4 regions of the Pseudoalteromonas sp. MMG006 genome follow, and region 4 is predicted to be linked to each of the others. Evidence: predicted binding sites of a transcription regulator. Region 4 holds the regulator's gene; each other region holds the start of a gene.

Region 1 (7,857 bases), on a different contig from region 4:
GAAGCTCATTACAATGGCGCATTGTTTTTAAGCCGTAGCCTCACATTCAATGAAAAACCATTCATCAAAAAAAGAACTTATGTTACTCCCCATTTTATTAGTGGTTATTTTAATGTGCGTGGCGGGACATTTTTTAATGCAAGCAAACTTTCAAGACAGCAACATGGTTGAATACATGTTGGCAGCACTGCCATTTGCTATGTTTGGATTAGTTATTGTGGCATTTAAAATGGCAGCTAAAAGCGAAGAAGGTAGTGATGAAAAGTAGTGATTAACCACTATGTATTATCTATTGGTAAGACTTTTCTGCAATAGTTACTTTTTCTAAATATCTGCGAGACTCCTCTCTAGAGTGTTTAGTGGTCAATATTTCGTATAATTGGCTAGCCGTAAGTCTGTTTATTTGCGAAAAAGCGACATCTCTACTTTGGTTAAATATTCTTAATACATTTCCTGCACCGCCGTTATAAGATGAAATCATCGCATAATGTCGGTTTTGATCTGCGTTAATTTTATTCAAATAATTATTTTGTAGAATACTTAAATAAGCACTTCCTATATCAATATTATTTTTAGGATCAAAAAGGACTGCTTTAGTCGGTTGGCCTGAAACTTTCTTGATTCTCTGATAGACGTCTCTGCCTGCCGTTGCAGGTATTATTTGCATTAACCCATACGCATTAGAGGAGCTTACTGCATAAGGGTTAAAATGACTCTCTGTCTCAATAATACCGTAGATAAGCGATGCAGATATTTTATATTTTTTTGATGCAGCTAAAACATAATCACTATACTTTTGCTTTCGTAAGTGTGCATTTTGTTCCACTAAAGGAAAGGACACAGATGTGATTGAGTGACCGTTACTACGTTTTTTTTGCGTCTTAGTTTCAACTAAATACCGAGCAAAACGGTTTGCTCGCCATTGATACTTTATTGGTAATCCATCTTCATCTAAAACTTGCTGATATAAAAAAGGCTCTCCCTCTAAAATAGGTGATTTGCTGGTAAAAATATCTGTTTTATGTGGATCGCTTGAGGTTAATAATGTTGTAACTATCGCTTTAGTCAGTAGCACATCTGTATTTTTAGTTGCTATTGTCTCGACTCTAACAGTGCTGCTTTCAAAATCAATAATTGCTCTAGCTTGATAGTTATTGCTGTATTTTACATATTTTTTGCGCGTTGGTTGCTGAGTATTTCCTTTTCCCCACTTACGACTAACGACACTTTCCAGCACAGCTAATAATTTACTAACACTTCCTACTTGCTGCTTAATTGAATAATGTGTTTTTTCTACCTGTTTTTTTATACTTTTGACGTCTGTAGGGTTAGTTTTTACTTGCTTGACTAGCTCGTTAAGATCTCTTACTGGAGCCAAGTGAGAGACCGACTCACATCCACTTAACAATATAATTAAGCACCACAATCCAAATTTTTTCACGCGCTATCCCTAAGTAAGCTAATTTATAAAATATGATAGCCAAACCAGTCAGGTTTTATTATTTGAGCTTGCCCGCTCGGGGTCAGTTTAATATTTAATTGGCTGTCGAGTAAGTCAATGGCAAAGCACTCATCCACATCGTGTAAATCATCTTTATGAATATGACTAAGGCCTGCGAGTAAATCGTTTTTGGCGCGTTGTTTAGCCTCATTACTACTACTTGCAACATACAATGCAAAGTCGTGTTGCTCAGCCATAGAGTCGCTTCTATAAGCGCCTAAATTAACAAAATAAAGCTGCTTATTTTGCTCAACATAAGTATCAACCACTTCAACTTTAAAGCCATCTATATGGTTTATAGCCATAAAACTATCCATATGCACGCTACTTTTATCGCCCACCCATTGGCTTTTTAACTTTGAGTAGGTTTGTTCTATATTCTCCCCTACTACAAAGCGAATATCGTGCATTTCTATATGGCAGCCTTGAATTCGCCCACCTAAATACACCATAAATAACTGCATTTGCTTACCTTTATAAATTATCTACATCGATATTATGTTTTTTAATCAGTTTATAAAAGTCTGAACGGTTACGTTTAGCAAGCTTTGCGCCTTCGGCTACATTACCGCCCGCCATTTTTAATGTATTGATTACATAATCGCGTTCAAACTCTTTTTTAGCATCGTTAAGTGATAATGGCTCTACATTTTTTTCGTTACTATTGAGAGCTGCTAACACTAAGTGTTCTGATATTACTTCGCTTGGCGTTAATGCAACAACTTGCTCTACTACGTTTTGTAGTTGACGAATATTACCTGGCCAATCGTAGCGTACAAGCGCACGCATGGCATCGCTTGCAAAACGTTTTTCGCTTTGGTTCATACGTTTTGCAATACTTGCGCTAAAATGCTGAGCAAGCAGACTTATGTCTTCACGGCGCTCATGAAGTGGCGGTAATTTTAAGTTAACAACATTTAGGCGATAGTATAAATCCTCCCTAAATTGCTGATTCAAAATCGCATCCGGTAAGTTTTTATGAGTTGCAGACACTATTCGCACATCTATAGGAATTTCTTCTTGAAAACCCACCGGGCGAATGGTTTTTTCTTGAAGTACTCGCAGTAACTTAACTTGAAGGTTAAGCGGCATATCGCCAATTTCATCTAAAAATAACGTGCCGCCCTGCGCTTGTTGAAACAAACCTTGGTGATCTTTCACAGCCCCTGTAAAAGCACCTTTTTTATGGCCAAATAATTCAGACTCTAAAAGCTCTCCAGGTACAGCACCACAGTTAATAGCAACAAATGGTCCTTCGCTTACATGGCTGTGTTGATGAATAGCCTGAGCAAGTAGCTCTTTACCTGTACCGCTGGCACCAGAGATAAGCACATTAACTTGTGTTGGACCAAGTAGTTTTACTTGCTCAAGCAAATGCAACATAGCGCCACTGCGGGTCACAATATTACTTTTTGGTACAACTTCATCGGCGTTTACGCCATGAATTTCTATGGCTTTTGCAAGGCTGTCGAATAACTCATCTTTATCTACTGGTTTTGTTATAAAAGCAAAAATGCCCTGTTTAGTGGCCTCTACAGCATCAGGAATAGAACCATGAGCTGTCATCATAATAACAGGCAGTGCCGGGTAGCGACTCTGCAACTGGCGATGTAACGTCATGCCATCCATTTCGTCCATTCGTAAATCGGTTATTACCGCATCAAACACTTGGTTTTTGAGTATTTGCAGTGCCGTAATACCACTTTCGCAAGTAGTTACCTCATAGCCTTTTGACTCAATACGAATGGCCAATAACTTTAATAAGCTGGCGTCGTCGTCAACTAATAATACTTTTGCACCTTGCGGCTTTTGTTCGGCCATAATTACTGATCCTTGGTATCTTCACGCAATAAAAGCTGCTGCTCTATGGTTGCTAATGACGTAAGGGTTTCTTGCATTTTATCATTTAGCGCTTGTTGTTCTTTTTTGGCATTTATTTGCATTGTTACTTGCTGCTTTTGAAGCCATAAGTATTGCTTTATATCGTCAGGCCAAAAGTAAGCCAAATCAAGCTTTAGTAATTTACTCATAACCGCATTAGGGTTGGTATTTACGTTTAAGCACATGTATTTAAAAAAGTGTTTAAGCTCAGTTTCACCTAAGTAAGTTTGCTTTACAGGGATTACTTTAAACCCACCACATTGATTAGCATGCCAGGCAATAACTTGCTCTGTGGGTGGATAGATCGGATCGCTTTTAGGGCGTACTTTTGGGCTAGGTAATGTGCTTTTATTTTTTGTTGTTGTATCAGTTACAGCCGCAGGTGAAGATACAGCACGTTGATGTGCATTGTTTATTTCACAGCCTGATAAAACAATAGTACTGCTCAGCACACATAAAATAGCCATTGAACGCGAGCGCATGCTAGTTAACTCCTTGATTTTTTATAATGGGAATTTTTATTAAAAATTGGCAACCACTAGGCTCGTTATGCTCAACGCTCAACTTACCTCTTAGTTGTTCAACCGACTCTTTAACTATGGTTAAGCCTAATCCACTGCCTTGCAGCGTAACATCTTTATTATGTTTACCTTGATAAAATGCGCCGAAAATCTGTGTTTTTTCTTGCTCTTTTATACCACAGCCATTATCTATTACTTTTATATTAAGCTGGCTTTGTTCAAGCGATATATCTATAGCTACGTGCTGCCCTTGCTCTGAAAACTTTAAACCATTTGAAATGAGCTGTATTAAAATCATTTCTATTAATTCACTAGGCAAGGCCAGTGGTTTATTTGATAAGTTATTTTGCCACTGAAGAGTTTGATTTTTTGCCGTTAGACGATGTTCAAAATGACTATTAATTTTCTTAATTAAATAGCTAAACTCTACCTCGCTTAAACTATCTTTGCTGGTACGAATTGCATTGTAGCTAAGTAAACTATCAATCATGGTTCGCAGGCGCACCATTGACTGGCTGATCAGCTCAAGGACTGCTTTTTGTTCATCGGTTATAGGGCCTACAATTTCATCACTTAAAAGATCAGTTCCTTCGACCATTGAAGCAAGCGGTGTTTTTAGCTCGTGTGTTACATGGCGTAAAAAGGTATCTTTTTGCTGTTCAAGTACATGTAGCTGCTCTTGCACCCACTGTAGTTTATTACCAAGTTCTACGAGCTCTGCAGAGCCATGTACGGCTATTTTTTGCTGCCAATGCCCTTGCCCTAACTTGTCGATTACTGACGTTAAACCCTTTAGGCGCTTACTAATACGCCATAAAAAACCGCCACCAACAACTAAAGTAAGCGGAATAAGTGCTACTAACCAATTAATAAATGAAGACTGCAGTGAAGAAAGCTCGTTTTGATTACTCTGTATTTGTGCTGCGTTTACGTCACGAAGCCATATAGTTTGCTCTGCTACTAAGTCGCTAATAGGTAAGAATAGCTCAGCTTGCTGCTGTTTTTCTTCGACTAATTGAGTATGAGCTGCTTGTAAGGTTTGCGCTAAACGCCGCCATTTAGCATTGTAATCGGCTGATGCACTAAGTTGAGTTAGCTCCTCAATTGTTTGCAGCGATGCTTGCCATTTATTTACTATTAACTCATCAAGAGATTCACTTTTTAAAACCCAGTTTTGCCGAGTCGCACGCTCTAAACTATTGAGATCTTGCTTTAAGGTGTTAAATGATTTGGTAACGAGGTAATTATTACTGACTATTTGCTGAGTAACGGCGAGTTGTTTATTAAGCGCATTCAAAAACACAATAACCACTAACGAAAGTGGTAATAAAGATAACAGCATACTTATGACAAACTGCCCTATTAAATTAGGACGCCAATTAAGTAATGCATGGTACTTTTTAGCCATAATGGTTGGCATTGTGTTTAATCCTTTGCTTTTTAGCATCTATTATCAGGCTTTTACTTTATACACTGGCTGAATCAGTAATTATATTTAATGCGTTCAAGCCCTTTGACTTATTAATTGTTGCCAAATAGCAACAACCTAACCTGTTGATATCTCAGCTATACGAAGCAATGCCTTTAAATATGTTGCAAAAATCACACAAAGTTCTGTAAAAACTTCCTATTTAAACACAACAAAAAACCTAAACTATTGATTAAAAATAAAAATAAATATTGGCACTGTTTTTGTAATTGCTAATTTAAATTTATTTAATAAGGAAATAATTATGAACAACCGCTTTTTAGTGATTTTATCATTAGCTGCTTTAGGTATTTTTAGCACAAGTGCCTTTGCAATGGACGTTCAAGCTACTTTTAATGAACTAGATAAAGACAGTAACGGTACTTTAAGTGAGTCCGAAGCTGGTGAAGACGCCGTACTTCACGAAAACTTTTCGCAAATTGACACTAACCAAGATGGTCAATTGTCGCTAAACGAATTCAAAAAGTTTATTCAATAACTCATTAAATAAGGAACGTGATTATGAAACAACTTATAGCCGCTTTTTCATTAATGTTTTTAGCCATTAGCGCAACAGTTTTAGCATCGCCGGTAAATGTTCGCTTTGCCCATTTAGACGCAGACATGGACGGGCAAATTTCACTTGCTGAAGCAAAGCAAGATAAGGAAGTAATGAGACAATTTACTGATTTAGATGAAAACGACGATGAAAAAGTTTCAAAAAAAGAGTTTGAGAGTTTTAAACCATAATCAACACTCGCTAATTAAGTTTCACTTAAGATTGTTACTGTTAAAGTAGAATTAAAAGCATTTGCCATAATCCCTGAGGGAGTGTGTAAACGGATTTAATGTTGGGAATTAAATTACGGCAAGTGCTTTTTCTCTTTTCTGTAGCCAAACTAAAATATGTCTTTTGGAAGGAAAACCATGAAGATACTAACAGCTATATCGTGCCTATTTTTACTTTTTAGCTTTAATGCCGCAGCACTTGACGTAAAGCAACGCTTTGATCACCTCGATAGCAATAAAAGTGGCTACCTAACCCAAGATGAGCTTGAACCTCAACCACAATTATTAAGTACATTTATAATGTGGGATAAGAACCAAGATAATCAAATTTCGTTAGTCGAATTCAAAAATTACCTAACCAACAACCTCTACTAAGTGATTTGTATGAAAAACATAAGCTATATAACGCTCCTAGCGTTTAGTATTTTTAGCACCACTTCCTTTGCAGCCACCAACGATATTGCAGAGCAATTTAAAAAACTAGATAGAAACAAAAATGGCTTTTTATCTCGGGCAGAAACTGCAATAGACCCCGCCTTATGGTCACGTTTTGCAAGCTATGATAGAGATAAAGACAGCCGACTTTCACTGAGCGAATTTGGTATATACGCCAGTAAATAACTTTAATAAAAAGCTGGAACCTCGTATTCAGCTTTTTATTAACCCAGAAAAACGACCTCGCATTGGTATTATAAATTTTGGTTTGCTAGTGTTAACGCACAAACAATAAAAAATAATACCTTATGCAACTAAAAACATTGATAAAACCACTGCTACTAGCAAGCATTTTAGCTAGTTCTTACCACGCGGTTGCTCAAACCAAAGTTATATTCAACGCAAACGGCTACACGCCTTTATACAAAGGTGAAGTACAGCAATTTTCTACGCTAGTTATTAAAAACGGTAAAGTAGTAAAACTAGGTGGCGAAGCGCTTAAAAATAGTTTTCCTGATGCGAAACTGATTGATGCGCATGGTAACACTTTGCTACCAGGTTTGATTGACGCGCACGGCCATGTAATTGGCCTTGGCGACAACTTATCGCAATTAGATGTACGAGGTGCAAAATCGGTTAAGGACGTTACCTCAAAATTAGAAGAGTTTGCAAAAGATAAACAGGGCTGGATCATAGGCCGAGGTTGGAACCAAGAACTTTGGAGCGATACCCGCTTTCCAACAGCTAAAGACTTAGACAAAATAGTTAACGACCGCCCAGTGGTTCTCTCTCGCGTTGACAGTCACGCTATTTGGGTAAATAGTAAAGCACTTGAACTTGCAGGTATAACCGCTACAACAAAAGCCCCTGAAGGCGGTGAAATAATAAAAGATGAGTTTGGCAATCCTACTGGCGTATTTGTTGATAAAGCCGAAGCGCTAATTACAAAACATATGCCAGCGCCTTCAAAAGACGATATTAGCAATTCACTTGATGCAGCTGGCAAGCACTTATTAAGTCTAGGCATTACCTCAACACACGATGCAGGCATTGATAAAACAACATGGCAAGTTTACAAAGAACGTGGTGACTTGGGTAACTTACCACTTAGAATTGTGGCTATGTTAAGCGGTGCAAGCCCAGATTTAGAAGAAATGCTAAAAGCAGGCCGCTACCACGATAAAAATGACTTTATGGAAATTCGTAGTGTAAAAGTATATGCCGATGGCGCATTAGGCTCTCGTGGCGCTGCTCTTATTGAA
Region 2 (7,857 bases), on a different contig from region 4:
GCTTTTGCTCAACAAGATTGGCAAGCAATTAATGATATTAGCCGTTTACGCATAAGTTATTATGATGATCGTGTTAACGAAACTACACACATATTAAAACAACAAAATCCAACCGAGCAACTCGATGAAACACTTTGGCTAAATGTAAAAAAAGCATACCAGCAATATTTATCCTTTCATCCTCAAGCTGAATTAGCCGAAACATTTTATAACTCTGTATTTTGCAGACTGTACCATAGGCGCTATTTTCATAATGATTTTATCTTTGTTGAGGCCTCATTAAAAGATGCGCCATCAGTGCCTGTTGAAGCCGAGTATAGAACTTACTTCCCAGTTGTTGAGGGTTTGAAACCGACAATAAAACACATTATTAATCACTTTGATTTTAAAGCTCCCTTTGTCAATTTAGAGCGTGATATTCGCCTGCTCGTAAAAGCATTTTATAAACAAGCACCTGATACTCACCATCAACCTTGGCAAATGCGTTTTGATATATTACACACGCCTTTTTACCGTAATAAAGCAGCTTATATAGTTGGCCGTGTGGTGTCACAAAGTGGTGTTCAGCCTTTTATTATTGCCGTATTACATGATGGAGATAACGGTCTTTATTTAGATGCGCTCTTAACTAAATCATCTCAAATGCGAGTTGTTTTTGGCTTTGCTCGTGCTTATTTTATGGTAGAAACACATGCGCCTTCTGCGTTGGTGCGTTTTTTAAATCAGTTAATGCCTAATAAAACATTGGCCGAACTCTACAACGCAATAGGCTTTCACAAACAAGGCAAAACAGAGTTTTATCGTGAGTTTTTAAGCCACTTGTCACACTCAAATGACACGTTTACTATTGCCCCCGGCACACCTGGCATGGTGATGATGGTGTTTACTCTCCCCTCCTTTGGTTATGTGTTTAAAGTAATAAAAGATAAATTTAGCGAGAGCAAACCTTTTGGCCGTGATACTGTTCTAAAGCGTTATCAACTCGTAAAAAGTCATGATCGCGTAGGCAGAATGGCCGACACAATAGAGTACTCTAACGTCGTATTTCCTTTAGCGCGTTTTGATAGTAATTTACTTGAGCAGTTACACAAAACAATAGGCTCATCTATGATCATCGAAGGCGATTGGTTGATCATCAAGCATCTTTATATAGAAAGACGCATGACACCGCTTAATTTGTTTTTAGAAAGTGCCAGCGAAGAAAGCGCGGCTGACGCAATAGAAGAATACGGCCAAGCGTTAAAAGAAATGATTGCCGTTAATATTTTTCCCGGTGATATGCTTTTAAAAAACTTTGGCGTTAGTAAGCATAAACGCATTATCTTTTATGATTACGATGAAGTTCAATACTTAACAGATATGAACTTTAGAGCCCTACCAAAGGCCAAAAGCTACGACGATTACTTAACCGATGAGCAAAGTTATTCTGTTGCTCCACAAGATGTATTTCCAGAGCAACTTTGTACATTTGTAATGCCAAACCCTATGTATAAAAAGTTTTTACTCAGCACTCACCCAGAACTAATAGATGTTAGTTATTGGAAGCAAGCACAACAAAATATAAAAAATGGGCAGGTAAGTCATATTTACCCTTACCCGACAGCACAGCGCTTTATTCACCACTGGTAAGCGCTAAAGGACACACACAATGAATATAAGTAAAATAGATTTAAATTTACTGGTTTACCTCGACACATTACTACGAGAATGCAACGTAACGCGTGCTGCCAATCAGCTAAGCATAACGCAACCTGCAATGAGTAATGGGCTTAAACGTCTACGTAACTTATTTAACGACCCCATTTTAGTACGTACTAGCGATGGTATGGTACCTACTGAGCGCGCTATTGAACTTCAACCGGTTATTCGTGGCATACTAATGACCCTTGAAGAAACCCTTGCGCCTAATCGCGAGTTTGAAGCAAGCCAAAGTAAACGTGTGTTTAGAATAATGGCGAGCGACTACGCAGCCAGTACACTAGCGCCAAAGCTTTTAAGTAAATTACATGAAGAAGCCCCCGATACAACCTTAGATATACTTACACCCAGTGATGTAACGTTTCATGATGTTGAAAATGGTAAAGTAGATATGGCTATTAATCGCTTTGAAAATTTACCGCAATCTTTTCACCATAAACGTATATGGAAAGACAGCTTTTGTTGCTTGGTAAAAGCAGATAACCCAATTATTGAAAATTTCAGTCTCGACAGCTATTTAAAAGCTCGCCATATATGGGTAAGTAAAACAGGTTTTGGTGTAGGTGTGGGTATGGACCCTAAAGATGTTCAAAAACTAGGTTGGGTTGACGAAGCGCTCGCTCACTTTGGAAAACATCGCAACATTGCCACCTTTACGCGTAATTACCATGTAGCTATTCACCTAGCGAAAGAGAAAAACTTAATTGCAACCTTACCCTCAAAAGCCGCTAATATTTATTTAGATGATCCGGGCCTTAAAATATTAGAGCCACCGTTTCCTATCCCGCCGTTTGAGCTGGATATGATTTGGAGCCCGCTTTTACATCGTGATGCTAGCCATATTTGGCTTCGTCAAAAAGTAGCCGAAGTAGCTGAAGAGCTTAAATAACCTTATTACACGACATAATGTAAAAATTGCTAGGTTTGATCTACTCACCTAAGCCTAGCAATCCATAAAACCCATTTAAACCATTGCATATCAAGCAGTTAAATAAAATAAAAAACATTGGAACGTGCTTTGCTTTTATTAAATTGAACGATACATTCATTTAATAAAAGAGGTCATTATGAACACCCATCAAGGAACAGAAGTAAATCATATTACTGACATCATCCAAGTTATGAACAGCGGCATCGATTTTTATCAAAAAGCACAAGAGAAGGTAGAAGACCCTGCTATTGGTGCACTTTTTCAACGTATGATAGATGCCCGAAAAGTGAGTGTAGAACGCTTACAACCTTATGCAATTAACGAAAAAGGTGAACGAGAAGACGGCTCATCTTTTGCCGTTGAAGCAAGACGTGCTTATACATCACTGCTAACAACTTTTAGCTCGCATAACGATAGTACATACGTAAAAGAGCTTGAAGAAGTTGAGGATAAGACGCTTGACGAAATTAAAACTGCAATGGATAAGCCGCAACCTGCTGACTGTGAAGCAGCTCTTGCTAAAACCTTATTAACGATGCAAAGCTGTCATGCTGAAATGAGCCGTATGCAAAAACACTAAATGCAATAGCCTATACTACAACCCAGCATTTTAGCTGGGTTTTTATTGCCAAGTAATGGCATGAGCAGAACACGAACCCTTACTCGGCTTCTTATTCCAATTATGTAGAAGCAACTATTAGCTCATTACACTCTAATCCCGCGCCTAGATTAAACTCACCTAGATTCAACATACTTAAATTAATAAAGAGCAATAAGCTCTAATTACCCCCTAATAAACACACATTACCAATACAAACTATTAACTTTAATAGAATATTTATTTAACCACACTCTATTTTTACTGTGCTAGTTTTAGTAACAGGTACCTAATTCCTTGCTGTGGCGCCGCAGCATTTGATTAACGTTAAGGTCCAATATGAAAAATAAAACAGCTCAAAATAATGCTGATGTAGATATGACACCAATGTTAGATATCGTATTTATTTTATTGATATTTTTTATTGTTACTACATCATTTGTTAAACCTATGGCCATTGAAATACAACGACCATTTGATAAACCCACCATCAATAAACAAACTAAAAGTGCCACTTTTAATATTGATGAACATAATGCGGTGTATTTTTCTGGCAGATTAATAAATCTTAGAACAAGTGTCCAATAATCTTGCGATGTTTGCGGCTAAATACAAAGTAAGTGCTGTACTTATTAAGGCTCACGAAAATAGTAAACATAATACATTAATGAGAGTAATGGATAATATTAAAGAGTATGAAGATTACACTATTAGCTTAGTATCTAAATAATGTAGTTATACATTGATGGTAAACCAAAAAAAGGGCCTTGCGGCCCTTTGAGTTAAATAACGAAAGGGAGTGTTATTAATTAAAAGCGGTACTCTGCACCTACATAGTAGTACGCACCATTAAAACCAAATGGCGCTGAGCGACGTGAGTATTCAAATACACCTGAACTGCTGACAATCGTATTGCCGTTTGCATCTACAATAGTCCCTGAGCGAGAGTTACCAATTTCGTTTTTATCTGGGTATACGTCAAACAAATTGTTTGCACCAATGTTTACCGATAAATCTTCAGTAACAAAGTAATTAACTTTAACATCAGTTAATATTTCTGCGCTGTAAGTTTGGCGACCACCATCTTCCACTGTGTACTCGCCAAAACGGTTAAGTGATAAGTTTACTGTCCAATCATCACGTTGATAAAGCGCACTTAAGTTAATGCGATCCTCTGGTTGCCATTCTTCAATAATCGAAATTTCTTGATCAGAGAATACATCTTCTACTGGCACTGTTTCGAGGCCTGAGCCTGATGGCGTAAATAACGATACAACATCAGTTTCAGTAAAGTTAGCCGCTAGGGTAAAATCAAGGGTGCCACCAAAACCTTCGGTGTTCCATGTTGCAACAAAATCGATACCCGAAGTTTCAGTATCTGCACCATTTAAGAAAAATTGGCCAGCGCCTGCGCCTGAGCTAAGTAGTGCAGCATCTAAGCTTGAAGAAAGCCCTTTGCCTAAACGGTTACTAATTACAATACGGTCGTCAATATCAATTGAGTAGTAATCAATAGTTACATTAATGCTGTCTGTTACGTTGTAAACAATACCTAAACTGCGGTTTTGCGATTTTTCTTCTTTTAGTTTTGGAATACCTAAACTTTGTGCAAGTGTAGAGTCATTTCTAAATGTACCTACTTCCTCAGCAACTAAAGAACCATCTTCTGCAACTACAAACTGTGTGCTAATGTTATTAAAGTATAATTGCTGCATTGAAGGCGCTCTAAAACCAGAGCTTAATGCACCACGTAATGAAATATCGTCAGTAACAGCCCAATTACCTGCAAGTTTAAAGTTTACAGTGTCACCAAAGCCTTTGTAGTTATCGTAGCGAAGTGCGCCCGATAAAATAACATCTTCAATAATGTAAGTTTCCGCATCTAGGTAAAACGAAATTACATCTCGTGACTCATCAACTGACGATGCAGGAGAAGAACCACCAAACCCTTGTGTACCGCCAGATGCATCTTCAGAGCCTACACCGCCACTCAAACCACTATAAATACTAACTCCATTTAATGTGTCGTAATCACGATATGCATATTCACTGCCTTCTAAAATTCGATACTCATCAGTACGAATTTCAGCACCCATAGCAAGTGAGTAATCATCAAAGTTTTTAGTAAAATCAATATTGATTGTTTGCAGTGATAATTCCATGCCATAAGCATACGCTTCACGAGGAATAGTAGTACGGATATCTGCAGCGCTTAAGCCTTGATCGTAACGTAAAAAGTTAGCGTAAGAGGCGTTAATTGTGTCGCTTGTTGTGTAATCAATGCTATTTTCACCGTATGTGTACGACAAATCTAAGCTAGCATCGTTATCAAATTCAGTTTTATAACCAAAGTTGTATGACACATCATCAATTGTTGTATTAATTTTTGGCAAAAAGCCTAATGGGATAGTCGCATCATTGTCTTGTAATACAGGGTTACCGCCCGCATTTGCATTATGACGGAAAAATGCTGCTGATTCATTATCACGCGTTGAGTACGTAATAAAGCCATAAAGCTCGCCATCACCTAACTCATAACCCGTATTAATGGTTAAGCCAAATTGCTGAGAGTCTGCATCACCTATTCTAAACGTGTCTCTATCAACCGTTAATTCACGCGGATCACCGGCAAGTAAAGTGCCATCACTTAACTCAGTACAGCCGTAAAACTGACATGAGCCATGTAAACCTGCACGGTTTGTAGGCGAGCGGTCACGATAATTAATTGTGGTGTTTAAATAACCATCATCGCCTAATGCAAAGCCCTTGTTGAAATCAATGTTAATTGTTTCGCCATCACCTTCTGAATACTCGCCGTAATTAATGGCCGCTTTGCCACCTTCGCTCGCATCTTTAAGTACAATATTAATAACACCCGCAATAGCATCAGAACCATATTGTGCTGCAGCTCCATCACGAAGTACTTCAATACGTTTAATAGCCGATGCTGGAATAGCGTTCATATCGGTACCCGCAGTACCACGGCCTACCGATGTATTAATATGAATGATACTTGCTTGATGGCGACGTTTACCGTTGATCAATACGAGTGTTTGATCTGGACCTAAACCACGTAATGTTGCAGGTCTTAATGCATCGGTACCGTCACTAATTGACGAACTTGAAAAGTTAAATGAAGGTGCAATAGATTGCAGCATACGGCCAACTTCTGTTTGGCCTGTATTTTCAAGTGCTTCGGCACTTAAAATATCTACTGGGACAGGTAAATCCTCTACTGAACGGCCCGCTACGCGGCTACCAACAATAGCAATTTTTTCGATTTTTTCTTGAGCAACTTCTTCTGCTGCATTTACACCTTGCGAGTTTGCTGCAAGTAAAGCTGGTAATACTGCTGCACTGACCGCTGAAAGCTTCATCATGTTGTTATCATTCCTGTTGATTTGTTTGAGTTTTATACTCAGTAAACCATTTTGATCAACAACCGCATCGAGCTCAGTCCCACCTAGTAATGCTTCAAGTGCATCTAACTGAGTGTAAAATCCATAAACCGAATTTGCGTTATACTGCTTCGCTAACTCAAAGGAGAAAACCACGGTTTGCTCAGTTTGTTTAGCGTATTCAATTAAGGCTTTATCTGCTCGCTGCGCTTTTATATCAAATTGCACCATTTGCCCAGTAGTTTGAGTTGCAGCTTGCACACTTAAGCTAAATAAAGCTGGAGCAAGCACACTTAAACCACTCAATAAATGCGTTTGGTTACTGCGCAACTTATATAAACAGCTGACAAACAGAAATCCTCTATTAAATGCTTTCTTTTTTTTAATGTTTTTTTTACTTACTGTATTTATAGTTGCAACTTTAGCTAACATTAATTTGATGTGCATAACGTCTACTTATGACTTTGTATGGTGTTTTAGCGTTACTACATGCTCACCTAAACGCTCATGTTCAATCGAAAAATTAGTTTGTAAGCTTTCTAATAAACCTTCAACATCTCCCGCTTTAAAAACACCGGCTACTTTGATACTTGCCAACTCATCAGACGACAACTCAAATCGAGTCGAAGTGTACCTACTAACTTCATTTAGTGCGTCACTCAGTTGTTCACCATTAAAAATAAGCATGCCATTTTGCCAAGCTAAATCACGTTGAACATCACCCATCGAAAGCTGAGTAATAGGTTTAGTAACACTTTGCTCTATAATTGCTTTTTCGCCAGAGATAACAATATTGGCGTTAATTTGACGTACTTTGTGATTGCTATTATCTGCTTGCTGATAATCTTTAAAGTCGTTCGCTTCAACTGCTACGCTAGGGTCAGTAATCATAACTTTGCCCTCGGTCACCACAAGCTCTAAATCTGATGACGTGTTGCGCTGCACATTAAACACCGTGCCAAGTGCCGTAAAGCTTTTATCACCTGCCATAACACTAAACGGACGTGTTGCGTCTTTTGCTACATTAAAACGCCCCTCCCCTTTGCTTAGTAACAACTGTCTGCGTCCTTTACTATATGCAACTTCTAGTAAACTATTGGTGTTAAGCTGTACTATGGTGCCATCGGGCAGTACATAAGTGGCCTGCTCACCAACCTTAGTTTTATATATTTTGGTGTAATTTATTCTAGCCTGCTCCTGGTTATACCCGCTTTCTAAATTAATTAATAAGT
Region 3 (7,857 bases), on a different contig from region 4:
TCCCATGATTCTATTACCAGCTAGCCTTTTTAAGGCCAGGAATTTCACCGCGCATAGCTGCTTCGCGAACTTTAATACGGCTCATGCCGAATTTGCGAAGGAAACCATGTGGGCGGCCCGTAATGTTACAACGATTACGTTGACGTGCAGGGCTAGAATCACGAGGTAAAGCTTGTAGCTTAAGTACCGCGTCCCAACGATCATCTTCAGATGTATTAACATCACTGATGATAGCTTTTAGTGCTGCACGCTTTTCAGCATACTGAGCAACTAGTTTTGTGCGCTTTGCTTCGCGCGCTTTCATAGAATTCTTTGCCATAACCCTACCCTTATTTCTTAAATGGGAAGTTAAACGCTTCTAACAACGCACGGCCTTCCTCATCAGATTTCGCAGAAGTAGTGATAGTAATATCCATACCGCGTACACGGTCTACTTTATCGTAATCGATTTCTGGGAAGATGATTTGTTCACGTACGCCCATGCTGTAGTTACCACGTCCATCAAAAGACTTAGCACTTACGCCACGGAAGTCACGAATACGTGGGATAGCGATTGATACCAAACGCTCAAAAAAGTCCCACATACGCTCGCCGCGTAGGGTTACTTTACAACCAATTGGGTAACCTTCACGCACTTTGAAGCCAGCAACAGATTTGCGTGCTTTAGTGATTAGAGGTTTCTGACCAGAGATTGCTGCTAGATCCGCTACTGCGTTATCTAAAATCTTCTTGTCAGCTAGGGCTTCGCCCACGCCCATATTCAATGTGATCTTTTCGATCTGAGGGACTTGCATGACAGAGCTGAAACCAAACTTCTCTTGAAGTTCAGAAACTACTTTGTCTTTATATACTTCATGCAGTTTCGCCATCATTCTACTCCAACTATTAGATAGTTTTACCAGTAGATTTAAAGATACGTAATTTCTTACCATCTTCAATCTTGAAACCTACACGATCCGCTTTACCCGTTTCCGAGTTGAAGATCGCAACGTTTGATGCGTCCATTGACGCTTCTTTCTCAACAATGCCGCCAGCTTGGTTCAATTGTGGAACCGGCTTTTGGTGTTTCTTGATCAAGTTTATGCCTTCGACAAAGATTCGACCAGATTCAGTAACAACTGAAAGCACTTTTCCGCGCTTACCTTTGTCTTTACCTGCTAGTACGATTACTTCGTCATCACGACGTATTTTTGCTGCCATGATTGGCTCCTTACAGTACTTCTGGGGCTAGTGAAACGATTTTCATGAACTTATCATTACGAAGTTCACGAGTCACAGGGCCGAAAATACGTGTACCAATTGGCTGCAAGTTATCATTTAAGATAACAGCCGCGTTGCTGTCGAAACGGATCAGAGAACCATCTGGACGGCGAACACCTTTTCTGGTACGCACAACTACCGCGTTTTTAACATCACCTTTCTTCACTTTACCGCGAGGAATAGCTTCTTTTACAGAAACTTTAATGATGTCGCCAATCGCTGCGTAGCGACGGTGTGAACCACCAAGGACTTTTATACACTGCACTTTGCGAGCGCCGCTGTTATCAGCAACTTCCAGCTGAGTTTGCATTTGGATCATGTTAATGACCTCCGGTGTAGTAATTACAACGTGCCTAAAATTTGTTTAAAAATCAGACATTTCGATTAAATCCCATTCAAAAACAAACGAATTGTCTCTTAAGGGCGGGCAATTGTACCAGCATTGAGGGGGTAACGATAGGTTATTTTTTAATTAATTTAACCTAGATAGGAATTAAAATTGAGTAATTACGGCTATGTAGCTATTTTACAGGTGGTTACAAAACAAACAAGGCGCTAAATGCGCCTTATTTATTTGTTATTTACGTTTTTTAACCGAACAAACCTTTTAGTTTATCTTTCACTTTATCTTTGGCTTTTTCTTTGGCCTCTTCTTTGGCGTCATCTAGCTTCTGTTTTGCTTCATCTTTAAGCGCATTACTCACGTCTAATTTAATACCCACATCGTGGAATGGGCCTTTTATACGTAGAGGTATTTTAAAACCAGTACTATCATCAGTAGTCCCTTGCCCTTCTATAGAATCTACAATGCCTGTGACTAAACGGTAATCTACATTTGTTTTTGGTAAATCTACGTCGCCTTCACCAGAAATACGAATTAGTGGGCTAATTAGTGAAAGATCAGTATTGTTTCCCACACCATTAGTAAAATTAAAGCTACCTGAAAGCGCAGAGAAATCAGTTTGCTCTGATTCTTCAAAACCTGTGTCTAGCCCTTCACTTACCGCACCAAGATTACCAGTAATAAGCTCCTTACCTTTACGAACCATTTCAGCTACGTTTGCACCTTTTACAGCCCCATCAGCAAATTCAAAACCTAATTTACCGTTCAATGCATCAATAAACGATTTTTGACTTTGACCCGTGGTCGTCAAGTTCCAATTTAATGAACCTTTACCCATTAACTTATCGAATCCAGCGGCATCAGTTAATAATGGTTGTGCATCTATGCCTGACAAATCAAAATTAGTGGTTATTTTATAAGGTGTGTTTTGGGCGTTAATGTTAATGACCCCTTTACCAGTGCCCTCATATGCAGAAAAGCTATCAAGGCTTAATTTAGCCACGCTACTTTTAAGTGCCACTGTAAATTGGTTTGCACCAAGCTCAATATCATTCGCTTTTAAACCGCTTGAACGAATAACTACATTTGCATCTAGTGCATTTAACGCACTTAAATCAATTTTAGTGTCATCCCAAACAATAGGCTGTGCTTCACTAGGTTCTTCACTCTGTTGCTCTTCCTGCTTCGCTACTGTCTCTGGTAGGTATGGATTTAAATCAAGCATCCCTAAGTCAATATCAGCATTAACAGCTAAGCGACTTCCTAAGTTAAGCTCACTTTGACCTTTTATTTCTAGCTCATCTAATGTAGCGATTAACTCTTCAAGGTTAAATGTCTCACCCGCAAAGTGCATTTTACCGTTAACACTAAAGGCATTAAACGCGTTTTGTTTAGCGTTTAAGTCTACGCCCTGCCATGCTGCAAGCTCTTTGACTGAGTCACCACTGAGTGCCAACTCACCCTTTACATCTTTTCCTTGCTGAGCAATGCTGCCATTAAACGTTAAATCGACTATGCGAGAGTCAAGACTCTGTTTAACATCAAATGTAGCGCCTTCTATCGCTTTTGCAGGTGTATCTAGTGTTATATCAAGTTCAAAACGCTCTTGCATATAAGTGATACCACCCTTTACTTCTAATGCTTTACGAAGAGAAGGAAGTAAAATAGCCAGCTCTAAATCACTAATTTGCTGCTTAGCGCCTGTTTGCCCATCTAGGTAAGTAAACGTACCGCCATAAATAGCTACCTCACCTAGCTCTATATCAAAGTTCTCTGGTAATTTAACAGCCTCACCTGATTGACTTTGCTCTGTGGGCTGCTCTGCTACAGCATCAAATAATTGCCAATTAGCTTTACCGTTTTTATCGGTTTCTAATAAAATATTGGGTTCATTAATTACAAATTTATCAAGCTTAAACTCACCACCAAATAACGACATCCAAGGTATATGAACTGCTAGCTGCTGCATACTTGCCATGTCATCTCGCGAACCAGACTTCATGTTCGCAAAGTGCACGTCGTTAAGTTCTAACTTTAACGCAGGAAATACGCTAAGCGTTTTATCGCCATTTATAGTAAGTGTGCGCCCAGTTGTGCTTTCAACCTGCTGCGAAACTTTGTTAAAAATGGTATCAGTAGGAATTAAAAATGGCGCGGCAACAATTAATGCAATACAAAGTAGGAGTATTACACCAACAATTTTAAGTAAGGTCTTCATGATCATCCTTTCAAACGTGCAAATAATGTTCTTATCATAGCGAGTGTTAGCTTTAAAATCATTGTAGTTATAATAAAAAAGCGTTTTATGGCAATTTATTTACCTAAAAATGAATTTGTGCTGAAAAACGACTTAACTGACACATACAACTTTAAAAAAACGCAAGTTAATATCTATCGTACTTATTGAAGTTCTTCAACATTGCATACATTAATTTCTTAGGTATGATGCACGCCCCTGTTGCTATTGGTGTATTTACGCTAAAATGAAGCAGCTAAAAAATGTATCTAATCGGAGAGTCTTCAAAGCATGAAAAAACTGCTAATTTCACCGTCAAAAATGGCGCTAGGCGAGCAAGAAAGTCAAATTTACCAAAATATTTTGAAGCAAGCTTCAGAACTTAGCCTAAACCTAATGGCCGTGAAAGTAGAAAACCACCCAGAAGATTTTTTAGGTTGGTGCTACGAGTTACTGAGCGCAAGTAAAGATCGTATTAATTACGACTTGCTTGAAACGCCACAGCTCCCCATTTTAAAAAAGTTACACGATCAACTCATATCAGCAATTAGCTTTTTACAAGTTAAAACTTTACGCGTTGCGCCTTGGCCAGTAGTAAGTATGTTTGTAGAGCAACATAAAGAGCTTATTGCTCTTGAAGAACAGCTTCGTTTAACGAATTACATAAGCAGTATTCGCCAGCAATCACTAAAGGAAATGATCCCTGAAGATTTACTTACCTTTAGTGGTAAGCATACATCTGCCCTAGACCCAAGCACGTATAATTTTGACGTTGAATGGTTTGCTTCAACTAAAAGCGCTAAAGGTTTTCACCAAATGCTAGCAGACTTACCTGGTGCATTTGATGATGCGCTAAGTCATATCCCTCTTGAAGGCGATGTAGAGCAAAATGACTACCAACAATTCGTTGTAGCTTACTTAAATGCATTTAACGCCACAGATGAAAAACCAACATTAGCGCCAGCAACTCGCTTGTTAGCTATGCGTCGCCCTGATGTATTTACCCCAATTAGTAATAGCCGACTAGATGCCCTATGTGGCGCACTTGGTATTACTAAACTAAATAATCGTGATTTTGAACGTTACTGGCAAGATATTGTGCAAAGCATACACGCTATGTCGTGGTTTAAAATGGCGAGTGGCTCAAATGAATTAGAAACTCAACTTGTGGGTATTAAAGCACTACTACCCTGCTTTTTTTACTACGCAGATAAAAGCACAGCCGATAACTCTAACTACATAAAGTTACTGAGCAAGCCTAAGCGTAGTACGTCCACTACTGGAAAGACGCAGCGTAGAGGCAAGGAATCGGCAGAGATTTTAGTAGATCGCGCCCTTGCCGCCGATGATATCCCGGAGCATATCCGCACTAAGCGTGATTCAATTATTAGCGAAGTACAAAAAGGTCGCGGTGTAAACGAAACAATTAGCCTTATGCGCACTATATTTGGCTAAAAACTTCTAACCTAACTGTATTTATCTGGTGCAGTTAGGTTAATTTATGCACCAGCAGTGTGCGCAATACTTCCTTCCTCATAATACTACGCTTTAATAGAAAACCTTCAAGCATCTGTTTTATATCAATAAAAAACCATTTTAAAGATAATTTAATTGAGCTGGCACATACAGTGCAAATATACCGTTAGTTAAACAATAAAAAGCCGCCAGCCAAAAGGGTTGCGAATACATAATAAAAACCTTGGCGAGCAAAAATCATATAACGGGAAATGGACATGTTAAAACTAAAAAAAACCATCGCTATTAGCGCAATAGCATTAATGGGTGCAACTTCTTTAACGTCAACGGCTGTACATGCTGAAGTAACAGCAAACGCTGCGGCAACATCTAACTATTTATGGCGTGGACAAGAGCAAACTGGGGGAGATGCTGCTGTTTCTGGTGGTATTGATTACGCAGATGAGTCTGGCTTTTATGCTGGTACTTGGGTATCAAATGCTTCATGGGCCGACGAAATGACTTATGAGCTAGACCTATACGCTGGCTTTGGTGGCGATATTAATGAAACAGTTAGCTATGATGTAGGTTACATTTACTACGCATACCCAGATGCAGCGTCTGAAGCAGATGCTGATTTCTCTGAAATTTACGGTAGCATTAGTGTAGAAGGTTTTACTTTTGGTGCAGCAGTACTTGCTACTTCAGCTGCTGACGGTGATGGCACTGACTTTGGTGATTCATTATACCTAAATGCTGATTACAGCTTTGCTGTTGGCAGCAATGGTACGGAAATGGCACTTCATTTAGGTCATTACTCTGGTGACTTTATTGGCGATGATAATATTATTGATTACGGTATCTCTGTATCAAAAGATGGTTTTACTTTTGGCGTATCTGACACCGACATGGACGAATCAGATGTTAAAGTTTACGTAGCATATGCAGTAGACTTTACGCTATAGAAAAGAATGTGTTACTTGCTGCAACACGAAGGGCCTTTTGGCCCTTTTCTCGTTTTTAGAACAGCTTAAATACCCATAACGCCCTCTAAGGTTAGCAACTAATACGCTCGACCATACGCCTCGGTTAATCAATCACTATCTCCCTGAGGTTAAATCATTTACCTGTTATACCAACTCGCTTAAGTGACTAATCTATTTTGGGTGAGAGAAACGCGGCGGAACCTAAACAAAAATTCACTATTTAGTTTTTCTAAACCAGAGGTTTTAACGCAGCTAGCTGCCACGTTTAGCCCTGAAGTAATTAAGTATTATTGAGGGTTAATGCTATACACATTAGCTAAAAAAAGGCCGCACTAAATGCGGCCTTTAAGTTAATAGCTAATATTTAAAACTTAGCTAGGTTGTTTTTACTGTCTTTATCTACAAGCTTAATGTACGGGTCTACCCCTGCAAACATCGGCTTTTCTTTTACTTTTAGCTCAATAGTATTGGTACCAGATACTATTTGATGCTTTTGCGAGTAAATAACAAAGTCTTCAGCGAGTAGGTTTTCAGGGTCATCGCTAAACAATGCAATATCAATTAGCTCATCGAGTGGTTGCTCGGTTTCTTCACCTTGTCCATCGGCATGCTGCTTTGTTGCTTCAACGTTCAGTGTTACTGTATAAAAACCTTCGCTATCAACATCATCTGTAACCGAGATTTCTTTCATTTCAAGCTCATAAAGCGTTATATATTTAAACTGATCATCAATAAAGCGTTGTTCAGCTTGTGTTGCATCTCGCTTTAAGTAACTAAGTAAATCAAGTGTGGTTGGGTATGGCATTGATTGGTATTTAAACTCATTCAAAAACGCTTTAAGTGCGGCATTTAAGCGTTTTTCACCTAAGCGGTCATACAAAGCCATCATTGCAACTGAGCCTTTATTGTAATGAAGATATTGTTGCGACTGTGTTTTATACAGCGGCATTTCTTCAAAGGCTTCGCCAGTACGGCCCATTAAGTATTTATCTAACTCGTACTTTAAGAATTTACGAAGCTTCTCGGCGCCAAAGCGCTTTTTTAGCACCATAAGCGCACTGTATTGGGAAAGTGTTTCAGAAATAACGGCACTGCCCTCTACATTAGCCCCCGATACTTGATGCCCCCACCATTGGTGTGCAACTTCATGTGCGGTTACATAGTAAGGTAAGTCAACTTTACTCTCATCTCTTAGGTCTGTAATAAAGCCCATACTTTCTGAGTAAGGCACCGTATTGGCAAAACTTTGCGCAAACGAGCGATACTTAGGAAACTCAATAATACGAAGCTGCCTATGCTGATATGGCCCAAAGGCTTGCGTGTAGTAATCTATCGAATCTTGTACCGATTCAATCATACGGTCAACATTCCATGCATGATCTTTGTGGTAGTACACCTCAATGTTTACACCGTTGTGCTCCACCTTTTTACTTTCAAGCTCTGCCGAAAGCACAGAATAAAAGTTTAAAATGGGGGCGTCCATTTCATAAATAAAAGTACGGCGTCCGTCTTTTACACTCTCACTTTTTAAATAACCTGGTGTAATAGCAAATTGCGACTCATCGGTGGTTACCGTT
Region 4 (7,857 bases):
GTGGCTTTGAAGTAGCCGTTATTACTGGGCGTCATTCTCAAATAGTGCAAACCCGTATGAGCAGCTTAACAGTGCAACATATTTATCAAGGCCAAGAAGACAAACTCATTGCTTACCAAGAGCTAAAAAACAAGCTTAACCTTAGCGACGAGCAAATTGCCTATATTGGCGATGATGGCCCCGATATGCCTGTAATGGAACAAGTCGGCTTTGCCGTTGCTGTAAACGATGCCCACCCACTTATTAAACGTTTATCGCATTATGTTACACAAATGCCTGGAGGCTTTGGAGCCGTAAGAGAACTTACCGATTTACTCATGCTTGAAAATGGTAAGGCGCTTACCACACAAGGCACTAGTTCATGAATGCGGCGCGTATAATACTTAGCATTTTATTCATTAGCTGTATGGTTTGGCTTTGGTACCCTTATTTTACCCAAACAAATACAGCACCTCAGGAAGAAGCTGAAGTGATTGCTGAGCCTGATTATATAGCTATTGAACTTAAGCAAACAGCTTACGATGAACAGGGTAAAATTAGCCACAAAGTAACAGCGGCTAAAATGGAATTATACCAGCAACTAGGTTTTACATTTTTTGAAAAGCCTATATTTACCCTATATAACGAAAAACAAACATGGCAAATAAACGCTGACGAAGCAACATTATACGAAGACAAACAGTTAATTTTAGAAGGTAATGTAGTTGCCATAAATTTAACCGACAACGCTATGATAGACAAAATCAACGCTGACAATATTCAAGTTGATATAAACCTATTAACAATGCGTTCAGAACAGCCTGTTGTCATTACGGGGCCCAATTTAAAAATCACCGGTAAAGGCCTTGAAGCCGACTTAAAAACTGAAGTGATTAAACTAATTAACCATACGCGAACCATATATTATGACCAATAAAATGTCTAAAATACTTATAATTCCAGCCCTTCTACTTGCTTTTAATGGCTATACGGCAGAGCGAGAAGCTCCTGCTGCTGATCAGATTTCAATTAGCGCCGACAAACAAGAAGGTCAGCTAAAAGCCAATGTTGGGATTTTTGAAAAGAACGTTGAAATTATTCACGGTAATCGTCGTATTACAGCTGACCGCTTAGAAGTACATAAGCGCGATGATTTAGGTGATAACAAACAGTTACTAATAGCAACAGGTAGCCCAGCTTATTTCGAAGAAAAACAAGCTGACGGCACGGTAATGAGCGCCAGTGCAAACGAGGTGCGTTACGATGTAGCAAAACGATTTTTAACGCTTGTTGGTGATGCTGAAGTTGCGCAAGCAGGTCAAAAAATCAATGCAAAAAGCATTACGTACGACATGCAACAGCAATTAATTAGCGCCGAAAAAGATGAAAACTCAACCGACCGCGTGCACACTATTTTAGTGCCTGTTAAGCCAAAAAAAGAAAGTGATAAAGGTCAGCCATGAGCACATTAAAAGCAGAGCTATTAGCAAAAAGCTATAAAGGTCGCGAAGTTGTAAAAAACGTTGGCCTTGAAGTCAAAGCCGGCAGTATTGTAGGGTTACTCGGACCAAATGGTGCAGGCAAAACGACTACTTTTTATATGATAGTAGGCCTTGTACCAAGCGATAAAGGCAAAATTTCTATCGATGAGAACGATATTACTCTTTTACCCATGCATAGTCGTGCTAGATTAGGCATAGGTTACTTGCCACAAGAATCGTCAATTTTTAGAAAGCTTAGCGTTTATCAAAACCTAATGGCTATTTTAGAAACGCGTAAAGAGCTTAATAAAAAAGCGAGAGAAGATACGCTTAACAACTTGTTAGATGAATTTAGTATCCAACATATTCGAGACAGCCAAGGTATGGCTTTATCGGGTGGTGAGCGCCGTCGTGTAGAAATAGCGCGCGCATTAGCCGCTAATCCTAAATTTATTTTATTGGATGAGCCTTTTGCAGGTGTTGACCCTATATCGGTATTAGATATAAAGAAAATAATAGAACACCTTAAAAATCGCGGCATTGGTGTATTAATTACCGACCATAATGTAAGAGAAACCCTTGATGTTTGTGAAAAAGCCTACATTGTTTCTCATGGAGAGTTAATTGCTTCTGGTACACCAGAGCACGTATTAAACGATAAAACGGTACGCGATGTTTATTTAGGCGAGCAATTTAGGCTGTAACATTTACGCCATGTCTTTAAGCATCTGCTAGTATTAATTATAACAACATAAAAGGATTGTTAGAGATACATGAGGCAATCATTACAGCTGCGCATGGGCCAGCAACTTACAATGACTCCACAGCTGCAACAAGCAATTCGTTTGCTGCAACTCAGTACATTGGATCTCCAGCAAGAAATACAAGAAGCGCTTGATAGTAATCCGCTTCTCGAAGTAGATGAACAAGATTACACGGAAGAATCGGCTGGTAAAAACGAGCAAAAAGCAGATAACGACGAAGTAACCGTAAGCGCTAGTGCTGACGAAAAACCGAGCGAGTACGAGCAAGATAGTGGTGAAGCACTTACTAAAGATACAGTAAGTGACGAAATGGCTATGGATGTAAGCTGGGATGAGTACATGAGCGCAGCACCTGCTTCATCATCAGGCCCAATGCCAGAAGATGAATCTATTTACCAAGGTGCTTCAACCGAAACACTTCACGAATACCTAATGTGGCAATTACAGCTCACGCCATTTAGTCCCACGGATGAAGCTATCGCAATAGCGATAGTTGAAGCCGTAGATGACTCTGGTATTTTAACACTTAGTTGTGAAGAAATTTTAGAAAGCTTTAATCAAGAGAATGACGACGAAGGTGAAGTTGAACTTGATGAAATAGAGGCCGTTTTAAAACGTATTCAGTTATTTGATCCTGTGGGTATAGCAGCTCGTAGCTTACAAGAGTGTTTGTGTATTCAGCTAAATCAGTTTGATAAAGATGCGCCTTTTATCAATGAAACAAAGATGATTTTAACCGAGCATATTGATCTATTAGCAGCTCGCGACTATCGTACATTAATGAAGAAAACTAAGCTCAAAGAAGACGAGCTTAAAGAAGTAATGACGTTAATACACACTCTAAACCCTAAACCCGCAGATACTATAGTAAGGGAAGAGTCAGAGTATGTAATTCCCGATGTGTCGGTGAAAAAAATAAAAGGCCGCTGGGTCGTTGAGCTAAACCCAGATAGCATGCCTAAAATACGTGTTAATAGCCAATATGCAGCTATGTCGCGTACAGTTAAATCTAGTGGTGATAGTCAATTTATTCGCTCTCATTTACAAGAAGCTAAATGGTTTATAAAAAGCCTAGAGAGCAGAAACGACACATTGCTTAAAGTAACTAATTGTATTGTTAAGCAGCAACAGGGCTTTTTTGAGCATGGTCCAGAGGCCATGAAGCCTATGGTTTTAAACGATGTTGCTGAAATGGTAGAAATGCACGAATCGACTATTTCGCGCGTAACTACTCAAAAGTACATGCACACGCCACGTGGTATATTTGAGCTTAAATACTTTTTCTCAAGCCATGTAAGCACCGAAAATGGCGGTGAGTGTTCGTCTACAGCAATACGTGCTTTGATAAAAAAATTGATTGCCGCAGAAAACTCAGCAAAACCATTGAGTGATAGTAAAATTGCGGATATATTGGCTGAGCAAGGAATTAAAGTAGCTAGACGCACAATCGCAAAATACCGCGAATCTCTGGCTATTCCACCGTCTAATCAACGAAAGAGTTTGATATAAGACGCAAAACAAAGAGGAAAACGCTTATGCAACTAAACTTAACTGGTCGTCATGTAGATGTTACTGATTCATTGAGAGACTACGTAAATAATAAATTTGCAAAGCTAGAAAGGCATTCTGATCATATAAACAATGTTCATGTCATTCTCGATGTAGAAAAACTCAACCAAAAAGCTGAAGCTACTATCCATGTAAGTGGTGCAGAATTATTTGCATCTACTGAACATCAAGATATGTATGCTGCCATTGACTCGTTGATTGATAAGCTCGATCGTCAAGTTATTAAACACAAAGAGAAGCTTGCTCGACACTAATATGATGAAATTAAGCTCACTTATATGCCAGGACTGCAGCAAAGCTGCGGTCCTTTTTAATAGCAAAAAAAGAATTTTAGAGTTTATTAGTGAGCTTGCTCATGAAAAGCTTCCTTACCTTTCCCAACAAGATATCTTATCTGCTTTAATGAATAGAGAGAAACTTGGCAGCACGGGGATAGGCCGTGGTATAGCAATCCCTCATGGAAGAATGAGTGGTGCAGAAGAGCCATTAGCATTAGTACTTGTAAGTGAAAAAGCAATAAATTTTGACGCGATTGATAACCGCCCAGTTGATATATTTGTTGCACTCATCGTACCAGATGGCGATAACCAGCAGCACCTAAAGACTCTTGCAACTATAGCTGATAGACTAAATGACAAAGAGTTTTGTAAACAGCTACGCTGTGCAAAATCTGATGCTGAGCTTTACCAAGTCATTGTTAACCAATCGTAGTTTAAAAGGGTGATAAATGGAGTTAATTATCATAAGTGGCCGCTCCGGTTCTGGAAAGTCGGTTGCTTTACGCGTTGTAGAAGATTTAGGTTATTATTGCGTAGATAACATACCAGTAAACCTACTCCCCTCTTTAGTGCGAAGTGTGTCGGACACCTACGATAAAATAGCTGTTAGTATCGATGTGCGTAACATCCCAAAAGAACAAGATGAATTTAATGATATCTTTGAATACCTTCCAGGTTTTGCAAATCCCACTTTATTTTATCTAGATAGTGACGATCAAACCCTGATCAAACGCTTTTCTGAAACACGCCGGTTGCACCCGCTTTCTATTGACTCGTTACCACTTGATTTAGCTATACAAAAAGAAAAACAATTGCTAGATGTATTGGTAACCCGTGCTGACTTTATGCTCGATACAAGCGACTTGAGTGTTCACCAATTAGCGGAGTCTATCCGTGAGAAAATTCTCGGTAAAAAAGATAAGCAACTTATTGTAACCTTTGAGTCATTTGGTTTTAAACACGGTATCCCTAAAGAGGCTGACTATGTATTTGACGCTCGTTTTTTGCCAAATCCGCATTGGGAGCCAGAGCTTAAGCCTTTAAATGGCTTAGACCAACCGGTTAAAGATTATTTAGCGAGCCACAGCATAGTACAAAAATTCACTTGGCAAATTCAAACATTTGTACAAACATGGCTACCACACCTAGAGCGTAATAATCGTAGTTACTTAACAATTGCCATTGGCTGTACTGGCGGGCAACACCGTTCGGTGTATTTAGCTCAAACAATTGGTGAGAGCTTTGCGATGACGCACCCTAATGTAAAAATTAGACACCGTGAACAAGAAAATAATACAGCCAAATAATCACCTGTTCAGCTTACATAGAGTAGATTATGCATTGTGAAGACACTTTTTTAATAAAAAACAAACTTGGCTTACACGCTAGAGCTGCGACAGTGCTTGCACAGTTAGCCGTGCAGTTTGATGCCACCATTACACTGTTTCAAGATGATAAAGAAGCAGCTGGCGATAGCGTACTTGCATTAATGCTACTAGAAAGCAGCCAAGGTAAAGAAGTTAAAGTAGTGTGTGAAGGCCCTGATTCTGAGCAAGCCTTACATGCTGTTGGGCAGTTAATTGCACAACGGTTTAATGAACAAGAATAATTAAGCTTAACTTTTAGTAATAAAAAATTTTACCCGGTTAAGCTTATAAATAAGGTTAGTGCGCCTGTACACTTACCGCCTCCCCTAAGTAATATAAAAATTTGTAAAGGACGCCAATGCCTGAAGCTTTTGAACAAGATTACCCACTTCAACAATTAAAACAGGTGACCAAGTCACTTAATAGTGGTCAATTTGTTCAAGTTAGGCGCATGCTTGCAAAAACAGCTCCTTGTGACACTGCACTATTATTAGAATCATCACCCCATAAAATCCGTCGTTTACTTTGGCAATTAGTTGACCCTGATGTGCAAGGTGATGTTCTTGAAGAACTCTCTGAAGATGTACGTTTAGGCATTATTGCTCAAATGGAGCCTAAGCACATAGCCGCCGCCACTGAAGACATGGGGCATGATGATTTAGGTGAAGTGCTACGAAGCCTGCCTGACACCGTTTATAAAGACGTTGTTAGCGCAATGGATATTCAAGACAGGGAACGAGCAACTCAAGCCCTATCATATCAAGAGCGCTCCGCTGGCGCGTTGATGAACACCGATACGGTAACCATTCGCCCTGATGTTACTCTTGATGTAGTGCTCCGTTATATAAGACTCAGAGGCGAGCTCCCTGAAGGCACTGATGACTTATATGTAGTCGATAAACATAACTGTTTTTTAGGTGCATTATCACTCAGTACCTTACTAACTAACCCACCAGAAAAAATCGTTCTTGATTTAATGGACGAAGATTGTGAATCAATTCCAATCTCTATGGATGAAAGTGAAGTTGCACAGCTTTTTGAGCGTCATAACTGGATATCTGCACCGGTAGTTGATGATAACGCACACCTGTTAGGCCGTGTCACCATTGATGACATTGTTGATGTAATACGCGAAGACGCTGAGCATAGCCTTTTGAGCTTAGCGGGTCTTGATGACGAAGAAGATACCTTTGCACCCGTTTTAAAAAGCTCAAAAAAACGCTCAGTTTGGTTAGGTGTAAACTTATTGACCGCTCTTGCAGCAGCCTTTGTAGCAAGCTTTTTTGAAGGTACTTTAGATGTATTGCCTATTTTGGCGGTGCTAAACGGTATTGTGCCTTCTATGGGGGGCGTTGCTGGCAGCCAATCTTTAACACTTGTTATTCGTGGTATTGCTGTAGGTCATATAAATCAAACAAACCAACGCTTCTTAATGATGAAGGAGCTTGCCATTGGCGCGTTAAACGGTATTTTGTGGTCTCTTTTAATTGCTGGTGTTATAGCACTTTGGCAGTGGGATTTTATGCTTGGTGGCGTACTCGCTTTCGCTATGTTTATGAACTTAGTCGTCGCGGGCGTGGCGGGTGCAAGTATTCCTATTATATTGAAAAAGATGAATATTGACCCCGCATTGGCAGGCAGTGTTGTGCTTACTACCGTAACTGATATTGTTGGTATTTTTGCCTTTTTAGGCACAGCGACTTGGTTGCTGATATAAGTTAAAACCGTTTGATAAAAGTGATTTGAATAAGCACTCTCATGGCAGCTAATAACAAACCTAAAAAATCCCTCAAACATAAAGGGCTTTCAACACTAAAGAGTGTGTTGGTATATGGTTTTATATTTATCATAATTTATACAGCTATCAATTGGTGGCGACAACCTGTGATGCCAGCTAACCCGCAATTGCAGTTAATAGACTATCAAGATAAGTCCATAAACCTAGGTAAAATTAGCCAAAGTAAACCAACGCTTATTTATTTTTGGGGTACTTGGTGCCCTATTTGTAGTATTACCTCTGAAGCTATAAACGAGCTTGCAAAAGACACTCATTACTCGATAGTGACCATTGCAATAAAGTCGGGATCGGATCAAGATCTTCATCGCTATCTCATTGAAAACAACTACACCTTTACAACAATAAATGATCGAAATGGTGAGATATTTGCCGATTGGCAAGGACAAGTAACGCCTTCCTACATAATCTTAAAAGATAGTAAAATGACGCAAGGGCTTACAGGCATTCAGCCTTTATGGTCGCTTAAATTACGCTTATGGTTATCTGAAGCTTTTTAGCAAAAAACTCTTTATTGCCCATACTAATGTGTCAATAAAGAGCTTTTAAATTTTAGGCTTGCGTGGCTATTACCTTACTCGCTGACGATTACCACCCACTTTTGGTTTTGTATTCGCCTTTTTA

The links. Region 4 encodes sigma-54, which starts transcription at its own class of promoters, with help from an activator protein. Its sites were predicted from a motif close to GTTGGCACGNNNNTNGNNT; they were not measured.
Region 1: the regulator sigma-54 is predicted to act here: its motif matches at 5,583-5,601, upstream of J8L73_RS00875 (EF-hand domain-containing protein).
Region 2: the regulator sigma-54 is predicted to act here: its motif matches at 2,704-2,722, upstream of J8L73_RS09210 (PA2169 family four-helix-bundle protein).
Region 3: the regulator sigma-54 is predicted to act here: its motif matches at 5,455-5,473, upstream of J8L73_RS13360 (TorF family putative porin).

The regions. Positions count from the first base shown of each region.
Region 1 covers NZ_JAGJEJ010000001.1:198,104-205,960, reverse strand. The annotation lists gene J8L73_RS00905 (hypothetical protein) at 50-268, shown strand; gene J8L73_RS00900 (murein transglycosylase domain-containing protein) at 290-1,441, opposite strand; gene J8L73_RS00895 (DUF1543 domain-containing protein) at 1,465-1,965, opposite strand; gene J8L73_RS00890 (sigma 54-interacting transcriptional regulator) at 1,976-3,322, opposite strand; gene J8L73_RS00885 (hypothetical protein) at 3,325-3,864, opposite strand; gene J8L73_RS00880 (HAMP domain-containing sensor histidine kinase) at 3,866-5,323, opposite strand; gene J8L73_RS00875 (EF-hand domain-containing protein) at 5,637-5,870, shown strand; gene J8L73_RS00870 (hypothetical protein) at 5,894-6,121, shown strand; gene J8L73_RS00865 (EF-hand domain-containing protein) at 6,299-6,535, shown strand; gene J8L73_RS00860 (EF-hand domain-containing protein) at 6,545-6,781, shown strand; gene J8L73_RS00855 (amidohydrolase) at 6,904-7,857, shown strand, end outside.
Region 2 covers NZ_JAGJEJ010000007.1:79,108-86,964, forward strand. The annotation lists gene aceK (bifunctional isocitrate dehydrogenase kinase/phosphatase) at 1-1,629, shown strand, start outside; gene J8L73_RS09205 (LysR family transcriptional regulator) at 1,649-2,587, shown strand; gene J8L73_RS09210 (PA2169 family four-helix-bundle protein) at 2,766-3,209, shown strand; gene J8L73_RS19300 (biopolymer transporter ExbD) at 3,567-3,815, shown strand; gene J8L73_RS09220 (TonB-dependent receptor) at 4,037-7,072, opposite strand; gene J8L73_RS09225 (FecR domain-containing protein) at 7,082-7,857, opposite strand, start outside.
Region 3 covers NZ_JAGJEJ010000014.1:7,454-15,310, forward strand. The annotation lists gene rpsN (30S ribosomal protein S14) at 14-319, opposite strand; gene rplE (50S ribosomal protein L5) at 330-869, opposite strand; gene rplX (50S ribosomal protein L24) at 886-1,200, opposite strand; gene rplN (50S ribosomal protein L14) at 1,211-1,579, opposite strand; gene J8L73_RS13350 (AsmA family protein) at 1,851-3,821, opposite strand; gene J8L73_RS13355 (hypothetical protein) at 4,131-5,294, shown strand; gene J8L73_RS13360 (TorF family putative porin) at 5,573-6,259, shown strand; partial or broken gene J8L73_RS13365 (M1 family aminopeptidase) at 6,645-7,857, opposite strand, start outside.
Region 4 covers NZ_JAGJEJ010000003.1:21,890-29,746, forward strand. The annotation lists gene kdsC (3-deoxy-manno-octulosonate-8-phosphatase KdsC) at 1-365, shown strand, start outside; gene lptC (LPS export ABC transporter periplasmic protein LptC) at 362-916, shown strand; gene lptA (lipopolysaccharide transport periplasmic protein LptA) at 906-1,442, shown strand; gene lptB (LPS export ABC transporter ATP-binding protein) at 1,439-2,164, shown strand; gene J8L73_RS04265 (RNA polymerase factor sigma-54) at 2,234-3,733, shown strand; gene hpf (ribosome hibernation promoting factor) at 3,760-4,047, shown strand; gene ptsN (PTS IIA-like nitrogen regulatory protein PtsN) at 4,052-4,504, shown strand; gene rapZ (RNase adapter RapZ) at 4,521-5,378, shown strand; gene J8L73_RS04285 (HPr family phosphocarrier protein) at 5,408-5,680, shown strand; gene mgtE (magnesium transporter) at 5,797-7,155, shown strand; gene J8L73_RS04295 (protein disulfide oxidoreductase) at 7,197-7,733, shown strand; gene J8L73_RS04300 (YgiQ family radical SAM protein) at 7,803-7,857, opposite strand, start outside.